Regions from separate parts of the Vreelandella lionensis genome, predicted to be linked through region 2. Evidence: predicted binding sites of a transcription regulator. Region 2 holds the regulator's gene; the other holds the start of a gene.

Region 1 (4,212 bases), on a different contig from region 2:
GTGGTAGCGCTGATGGCAGGGCTGGCGATTTTTCCAGTGATTTTTGCCAACGGCATGGACCCCGGTGAAGGCCCAGGGCTACTGTTTATGAGCCTGCCGTTAGCGTTCCAAGCGATGCCGTTGGGCACGCTGTTCGGAGCGCTGTTCTTCTTAATGCTCTCCATGGCCGCACTAACCTCCTCAATTTCCATGGTGGAAGCAACGGTCTCTTGGTTGTGCGATAACAAAGGCATGAGCCGTAAATCCGCCTCGTGGGCCACCGGTATTGTGCTGTGGCTGATCAGCACGCTGGCGATGCTGTCGTTCAACCTGGGCGCTGATTGGACGCTGGCAGGCAAGAACTTCTTTGATTGGCTGGACTACCTCACCTCCCGTTGGATGATGCCGCTGGGTGGCCTGGGCATGGTACTACTGGCCGGTTTTGTGCTGAAAAGCGAAACCTTTCGCGACGAGCTGGGGCTGGCGCCGCTGCCCTATACGCTGTGGCTAGCCATGGTGCGCTACGTGAGTCCGCTGGGTATTTTGGTGATTTTTATCGATGCCCTTGGCCTGTACCAAGTCTCTTTTGCTGCCCACTGGCCGGTGCTGCTAGCGCTGCTGGTCCTGGTGGCAGTGGTGGGCGAAGCCATTAGCCCGCGCCTTCGCCAAGCGCTTTCCGCCCGCTAAGCGCTGCTGTTCACGCTTCACCCTGGCGGCGGCAAGCGCGCCAGGGTGAGTGCCTGCCTCCATTAACTCATCCCAACAGGTGGTGTAGCGTCTTGAGCGGTGCTCACAGCGCAGCTGCCAAGGCGCGTCGGCGTCAGTCATCCCAAAGCGCAGCGTGCCTTGCCCCATCTTCTGATTAATCTCGTCTACCGCCTTCATCAAGTGAGGGTGCGCCTTGGTGGTTGGCTGTAGCAGAGAGAGCTGATACTGCTGTGCATCCACCAAGTCCAGCAGCATCACGCCTGCCTTCATAAACTGAAAGCCAGGGCGATACATCTGGTCGAGCCCTTCGCGAACGGCTTCCAGAATGACGCGAGTATCGTCGGTGGGCGCTTCAAGCGGAATCATCGCGCTAGGCGACAGCTGGGGTTGGTCCTTGCGGTGGCGGTTGGTGTTTAAAAACAGTAGGACGGCGCGGGCAAGGCTGCCTTGCTGGCGCAATTTTTCGGCACTGCGCTGGGTGTGGCGGCGCAGCGCCGCGTGAAGCTCCTCTTTCACGCCGGTGGTTTTACCAAACGAGCGTGAGGTCATGATGCGCTGGCGGGGTTGCTCAACGGCATTCAACTCTAGGCAGGGCGTACCGCGCAGCTCTAAGGCGGTGCGGGCTAGAACCACCGAGAAGCGTTTGCGTAGCCGTTTGGGGTCGTGCTCCCGCAAATCCCAGGCGGTGCGAATGCCGCTGACCGCTAATCGTTCGGCAAGGCGCCTGCCCACTCCCCACACATCGCTTACCGGCAGCTGTTTCAGCACTGCCTGGGTGGTAGCGCTTTCACCGTGGAGTAAACACACTCCTGCGTAGTGAGGCTGTTTTTTGGCTAGGTGATTGGCGAGCTTCGCCAGCGTATGCGTAGGGGCCAGCCCGATACACACCGGAAGCCCCAAATAGCGACGAATGCGGCGGCGCAGTGCTGTGCCCAGCGCTTGGCACTGGGTATCACTGAGGCCATCCAGATAAATAAACATCTCATCAATCGAGTAGGGGGCCACTTCGGGGCACGCATCGCGCAGCAGCTGGGCAAGCCTCGCTGACATATCGCCGTACAGCTCGTAGTTAGAAGAGAGCAGGTGGATTACCCCGCGGCGGCGTAGCCCCTCTAACTGGTATGCGGGCGTGCCCATGGCGATCTCCATGGTTTTCATCTCGGCCGAGCGTGCAATCACGCAGCCGTCGTTATTCGACATCACACCAACGGGTTTGCCTTCCAACGCCGGATTGAACACCCGCTCACAGGAGACGTAAAAATTATTGGCATCCACCAGCCCGATCACGGCAGATACTCGTGAATCACCGCGCGCACCACGCCCCATAGCTGGCAGTCGGTACCTTCCAGGGGCAGCGGCGGATAGTGGGGATGGGCCGAGCAGAGGTGCGGCGTGCCGCGATGCAGCGCATAGCGTTTGATTAGCACTTCTTCATCCAGCATGGCGACCAAAATATGCCCTAGGCGCGGCGTGACGCTGCGGTCGACGACCAGTAAATCACCGTCAAAGATGCCCCAACCCTCCATGCTGTCCCCTGTCGCGGTGAGGTAAAACGTTTGGGTAGGGTGCTTGATCAGCCGCGCATTGAGGTCGAGAGTGCGCGGCTCGTAATCTTGGGCAGGAGAGGGAAAGCCGCTAAAACCTGCACGGCCTGTGAGCAGAGGAAAAGGCAGCGGCTGAGAAGTTAACGGCAAGGCTGTCGCAACCACGGTTGTTGCAAGATGGATGGGTTGAGACGGCATCGTCGGCATCCTCATGAATAAATAGTGTGTTTATGTACAGTATATTTAAACAGTATTTATTCATGGGGGAGAAATTGCAAGCGCTGCCCTCAGCGGGCTAACCATAGCCCCACGACTAGGGCGCTCACGACAGTAATAAAGAACACAAGGTTGCGGGCGCGGGTATCGCGGTGAGGTTTCATGGCAATCTCTCCAATCAGAATAAGAAAAGCGTTGTGGCCCATGGCCGCGTAAAAGCAGCACAAGCGCTGCGCTGAGCATGGTAACGTTTGCGCCTAAGAGCGTCATCTGACGCGCCGGATTTTCGCTGTGAGATAACCATTTATGAATGACTCTTCCCGAGCGGGCACGACCCCTCAGCCGCTTTCCTTGTCTGATGGGCGGCTAGCGGCGCTGAGCTGGGGGCGTAGTGACGCGCCCACATGGCTAGCGCTGCATGGCTGGCTGGATAACGCCGCCAGCTTTTCACGCTTAGCCCCGCAGTTGGTGAACGCGCTGGATATTCGAATCGTGGCGATCGATTTTCGTGGCCACGGGCTCTCAGCCCATGCCCCTGCTGGCAACGACTACGCGCTATGGGATTACACCCATGATGTGCTGGATGCCATGGAGGCGCTAGGCCTTGAGCAGACCACGCTGCTGGCGCACTCGATGGGGGCAGCGGTTTCCTGCCTGCTGGCCGCAGCGCTGCCTGAAAAAGTAGCCCGCTTAATTTTGATAGATGGTTTAGGCGCGTTGAATACACCCGCTGAAGAGACGGCAGGCCAGCTACGCAAAGGCATTATCGCCCACCGGCGGCCGCCTTCCCGCGCGCCCCGCTACCTAGATATTGAGAGCGCCGTGGCGGCCCGCGTCGCAGGTGGTGTCACGCCGCTGGATAGTCTCACTGCTACACCGTTAGTGGAGCGTAATACCCAGGCCACCGCCGATGGCAAAGTACAAATGCGTACCGATAGCCGCCTGCTCAAGCCCTCGCTGGTGCGCTTTACACCGCAGCAGGTGCTGGCCGTTTTGGCTGAGATCCAAGCCCCCGTGCTATTAATAGAAGGAGAGCAAGGGATTTTGGGCGAGCGCGCCTGGGCAGCCCAGGCAAGGCAGGCGGTGCCGCGGCTCACCCGGCACGTGCTGGCAGGTGGCCACCATCTGCATTTGGAGCCACAGGCCGTTGAGCGTGTGGCCGAGGTGATTTGCTTAGAAAGATGCACGACCAGTTAACGTCGCATCAAAAGAAAAGCGCGTGCGTATGAGACGCCATGCCACAAAGGAGGGGCAGAACGTGGTCAGCCAATTAACGGGGAGGACGTTGGGCGGTGGCAATAAAGTAGCGCTGGTGCTCGGTAGCGGCGGTGCTAGGGGCTATGCGCATATTGGCGTTATTGAAGCGCTAGAGGCGCGTGGTTTCGAGATTATTTCGATTGCCGGATGCTCCATGGGGGCGCTGATCGGCGGCATTTACGCCTCGGGCAAGCTGCCGGAGTACCGGGAGTGGGTGTGTAACCTTGATTACTTGGACGTGCTCAAACTGGTCGATGTGACCTGGAGCCCCATGGGGGCGATGCGTGCCAACAAAGTGATGAGCAAGCTGGAGGAGCTAGTGGGCGACCGGCTGATTGAAGACCTGCCCATTCCAGTGACCACCGTGGCCACCGACCTCGTGCGCCAGCGGGAAGTATGGTTTCAAAACGGCCCGCTGCTACGCGCCATTCGCGCCTCGATTGCGGTGCCTGGGGTGATTACTCCCGTGCACATTGGCGAACAGGTATTGGTGGATGGCGGGTTACTC
Region 2 (4,212 bases):
TGCTACTGGGTCGCTGGCATACAGATCGCCAATTCGCGCCATGGCGGGCAGCTTGGTCACCCCTTTTTTGATCCGCTGGACTCGACCGCCCTCTTGGTCAATACCTAGCAGTAGATCACCACGCACACGACGAATACTGCTGCAGAGCTGCCGCACTTGGTACGCATCTTCGACATTACGGGCGAACAGGATAACGCCGCCCACCGCAGGGTCTTTTAGCAATGTCTTTTCAGCGCTGGATAACTGCGGCCCTTCTAGGTCAAGCATGACCGGGCCAATGGGTTGCGTCATGGGGAGGATCCGACAAAAAGGGCGCCATTTTAGACTAACCGCTTAGCGTGTCAAAATTCTGGCAGGACGCCCGGAAGTGGGCTTAATGCAGCCAAACCGGCGTACCGGGTTGGGCGTGTGCAAACAGGTAGTGTAAATCGTGATTTCGCAGGCGTATGCAGCCGTGAGAGGCAGCCACCCCCATCGGTTGTTCTTCAGGCGTGCCGTGCAAATAAATGTAGCGCCGCTGGGAGTCCACATCAGCGCCACGGTTAACGCCGCGCTCAAGACCGCAGAGCCACATAATGCGCGTTAGAATCCAGTCTCGCTCAGGGTAATTTGTCGCCAATTCAGGCGAAAATACTTCGCCAGTCCATCGGCGACCACGAAATACCGCATTATCAGGCAAGCCCTTGCCGATAGACGCACGGACATAGTGCCAGCCCAGCGGTGTTTGGCCGCTACCCTCTTGCTGCCCTACGCCAGCAACCCCAGTGGAGATCGCGCACTCATAGCTCACTTCCTTTCCCTGCCACCAGCGCAACCGCTGCCGCTGGGTGTCAATCTCCACCCAACCAGATTGGGAAGGCGGTAATTCAGCTAGCCTGGGCGTTGCCATGGTTTCCCTCTTCAACCGCAGCCGGTAGCGGCGCGTTCATCGCAGCAACAACGACTGGACGTAGCCGCCGCACAAGGTCACGCACCGTCACCTGCTCTTGATAATCCTTTGCAGCAATATCACGCAGGGCATCCAGTCCCGAAAGCGTAAATATCACTGTGCCTAGCATAAAGTGTAGCCGCCAAAAGCGCTCGGCGTCCGGCAGCTCAGGCGTGGCTTTACGCACCAGCTCGGTAAAACGGGTAAATACATCGCCATACTGCTGCTGAATGTAGCGACGCAGATGCCCTTGCGCCTGACTGTAGGCTAACCCTAGTAGCCGCATAAATACCTTCAGGCTATTACGTTCGGCGGGCACTGCCAGTACCGTAGTGGCCATGGTCTCTAACAGCACTTCTAGAGGAATAGGCTGGCCTTGATAGTGAGCTTCTAGCTCGTCCAGTGCGGTGTGAAAGCGCTCTGAAAATGGATCGAGATAGCGGGAAAACACCGCTTGAATTAGCGCTTTTTTGGAACCAAAGTGGTAGTTCACGGCCGCCAAATTAACCCGGGCCTTGCTGGTGATATTGCGCAGCGACGTCTCGGCAAAGCCTCGCTCTGCAAACAGTACCTCTGCAGTATCTAAAATACGCGTTACCGTATCCGATTGGGCCATAGCGCCCTCCAAAAAACAGGTGTTTTAAACATGGCTGAATACTATGTCATAACCCCTGCTGGCTCAATCTCTTATCCAAATGGTAGTAAGCGTTAACTGGACACTTAACGGCTGGCTCGGTTGGGTGTAACTCGTCATGTACTGGACAGAGCAACATACTGTATACTTAAACACATACTGATTAAGCCGACATGTAGCTACTGTCTTTTCACTGTTTTGGAGTTTGGTATGTCGCGTCCACTCACAGCACGTCAGCAGCACGTATTTGATTTTATTGTTAAGACCATGGGTGAGCTTGGCTACCCCCCTACCCGCGCCGAAATTGCCAAAGCGCTGGGATTCCGCTCGCCTAACGCAGCAGAAGAGCATTTGCGTGCGCTCGAGCGCAAAGGCGCTATTCGTATAATTCGCAATACATCACGGGGCATCCGCTTACCTAACCAGGAGCCGCAGGAGCTTAATGAAACGCCAGCGGCTGCAGCACCTGCTACTAATGAGCCGTTGCCCAATGGGCTTCCTGTGATTGGTGAGGTCGCCGCTGGCAGCCCTATCCTTGCGGCTGAACATATTGACCGTTACTGCCCGCTGCCCGCTGAGTACTTCACGCCTAAAGCAGATTACCTGCTACGGGTGCGCGGCCTATCCATGAAAGATGTAGGCATTCTTGAAGGCGACCTTCTGGCCGTGCATCGCACTGACCGCGTTCGCGATGGGCAAATTGTCGTAGCACGATTAGAAGACGAAGTAACGGTCAAGCGTTTTAAACGCCAGGGGCATCAAGTAACACTGATTGCCGAGAACGCAGATTTCGCACCAATTGAGATCGACCTACGCACTCAGCAGCTTGATATTGAAGGCGTGGGTGTTGGTGTCATTCGCGGTGGTAATGGGCAAGCGCTTGGCTAGTTGCCCAACCTGTAAGGCAGGCTACTGCAAGTCGATATAGCGGTGGTCATTAAAGGTGGCCACCCAGTTTGGGTGGTACACCAGCAAAATACTCAGCAGCATACCGGTTATAAATGCCTCTGACGGCATCAGTAACGGTAAAAAGCGGGCATACTCTTGGGCGAGATAGACGGCCTCGGGATCAGTGCCCGCTACGATAATCAGCGCAACAGCAGATAGCCCTCCCCCTAAGGTCGCCAAGGCCGTTCCAAAAAAGCCACAAGCAAATAAAAACACCATCAAATTATCAGGCAACCGACGGTCAACGATTCGCCATACAAAACCGGTCACGATCGCAGGCACAATACCTGTCACCAGCACATTTGCCCCCATTAGCGACCAATCGTTTCTGCCAATAGCCACCATGGCGACATTAATCATCACGTTACTGATCAACGCCAGCGGCATTTTAAAGACTAGCGTCATCAGCACCGTAAACACCAAGTGAAGAGTTAACCAGTCCACCGCTTGCGCACGCAATTGCCACATCAACATGACGGCCAACGTAGCTGCCATCCAGCGGTGCTGAAGCGCTGTATCCTCAAGTAGTGGCCGCCAGGGGCGCAGGCATAAGCACCAGACGATGACACCCAACGATAAAAGCCACGTCATCACGAGTGCCCACGGTGCCAATACGCTTTGTGCAAATGACATAGCGTCCCCTTCTGCCGATTAGCTAAAAACGACCGTTTTGTTGCCGTGAATTAGCACGCGACCTTCTAGGTGCCAACGCAGCCCCCGCGCCAATACCGCTTTTTCCACATCGCGACCAAAACGTACCAAATCGGTAGGCGTGTGACAGTGGCTGACCCGGTGAATGTCCTGCTCAATTATAGGGCCCGCATCCAGCTCTTCTGTCACATAGTGGCAAGTTGCCCCAATCAGTTTCACGCCGCGCTCATAGGCTTGATGATACGGCTTGGCACCCGCAAAGGAAGGCAAGAAGCTGTGATGAATGTTAATCACGCGCCCTGCATACCGTTCGCAAAGCGAAGGCGGCAGAATTTGCATATAGCGCGCCAGCACTATGCAGTCAGCGCGGGCAGCATCAATCTGCTCCTGCACCTGTTCAAAAGCCGTTTGTTTATTAGCCGGGTCAACTGGTACATGATGGTAAGGGATGCCATACCATTCAGTCAGCGAGCGCATATCATCGTGATTAGAGATAACGCCGACAATATCGCAATCCAACTCACCTGCCTGCCAGCGGTAGAGAAGGTCCACCAGGCAGTGGGATTCCCGAGACACCATCAACACCACACGGCGGCGCTTTTGGGTATCCACCAGCGACCACTGCATATCAAATTCAGCCGCCACCGGCTCAAACGACGTGCGCAGTGCTTCCGCCGACATACCCAGAGAATCCGCCAGAATCTCGTAACGCATAAAAAAGCGGCCAGTCTCTAAGTCAGAGTGCTGGCTGGCTTCGGTAATTGAGCCACCTTGTTGAGCAATAAAACTTGAGACACGCGCCACGATGCCCACTTGATCTGGGCAGGAAACAACTAAACGATAGTAATGAGACATAACAAACACTCTTAACGTATTTAACGGCACGCTCGCCAAGCACCTGCCTACCAGCAGGTAAACCACATTAGCGGCGGTAGTGTACCGTAAGCACGATGAGGAAGCACCGTGGTCAGGTGCCGCGATGATTGTTACCCGCCCCCCGCTTCCCGTATAGTTAAGGAATTACTTTCTAGGCTTTTCATAACTGATGCAT

Evidence for each region. Region 2 encodes LexA, which represses DNA repair genes until DNA is damaged. Its sites were predicted from a motif close to TACTGTNTANNTANACAGTA; they were not measured.
Region 1: ACIGG6_RS04530 (LexA family protein) is a predicted target of LexA. The motif match lies at 2,465-2,484, and genes of this name have one in related genera.

What each region holds. Positions count from the first base shown of each region.
Region 1 covers NZ_JBITWC010000005.1:112,444-116,655, reverse strand. The annotation lists gene ACIGG6_RS04540 (sodium-dependent transporter) at 1-666, shown strand, start outside; gene ACIGG6_RS04535 (Y-family DNA polymerase) at 589-1,974, opposite strand; gene ACIGG6_RS04530 (LexA family protein) at 1,971-2,429, opposite strand; gene ACIGG6_RS04525 (alpha/beta fold hydrolase) at 2,754-3,644, shown strand; gene ACIGG6_RS04520 (patatin-like phospholipase family protein) at 3,706-4,212, shown strand, end outside.
Region 2 covers NZ_JBITWC010000023.1:32,282-36,493, reverse strand. The annotation lists gene nagZ (beta-N-acetylhexosaminidase) at 1-291, opposite strand, end outside; gene ACIGG6_RS14295 (L,D-transpeptidase family protein) at 374-889, opposite strand; gene ACIGG6_RS14290 (TetR/AcrR family transcriptional regulator) at 867-1,544, opposite strand; gene lexA (transcriptional repressor LexA) at 1,773-2,450, shown strand; gene ACIGG6_RS14280 (energy-coupling factor ABC transporter permease) at 2,472-3,143, opposite strand; gene purU (formyltetrahydrofolate deformylase) at 3,162-4,016, opposite strand.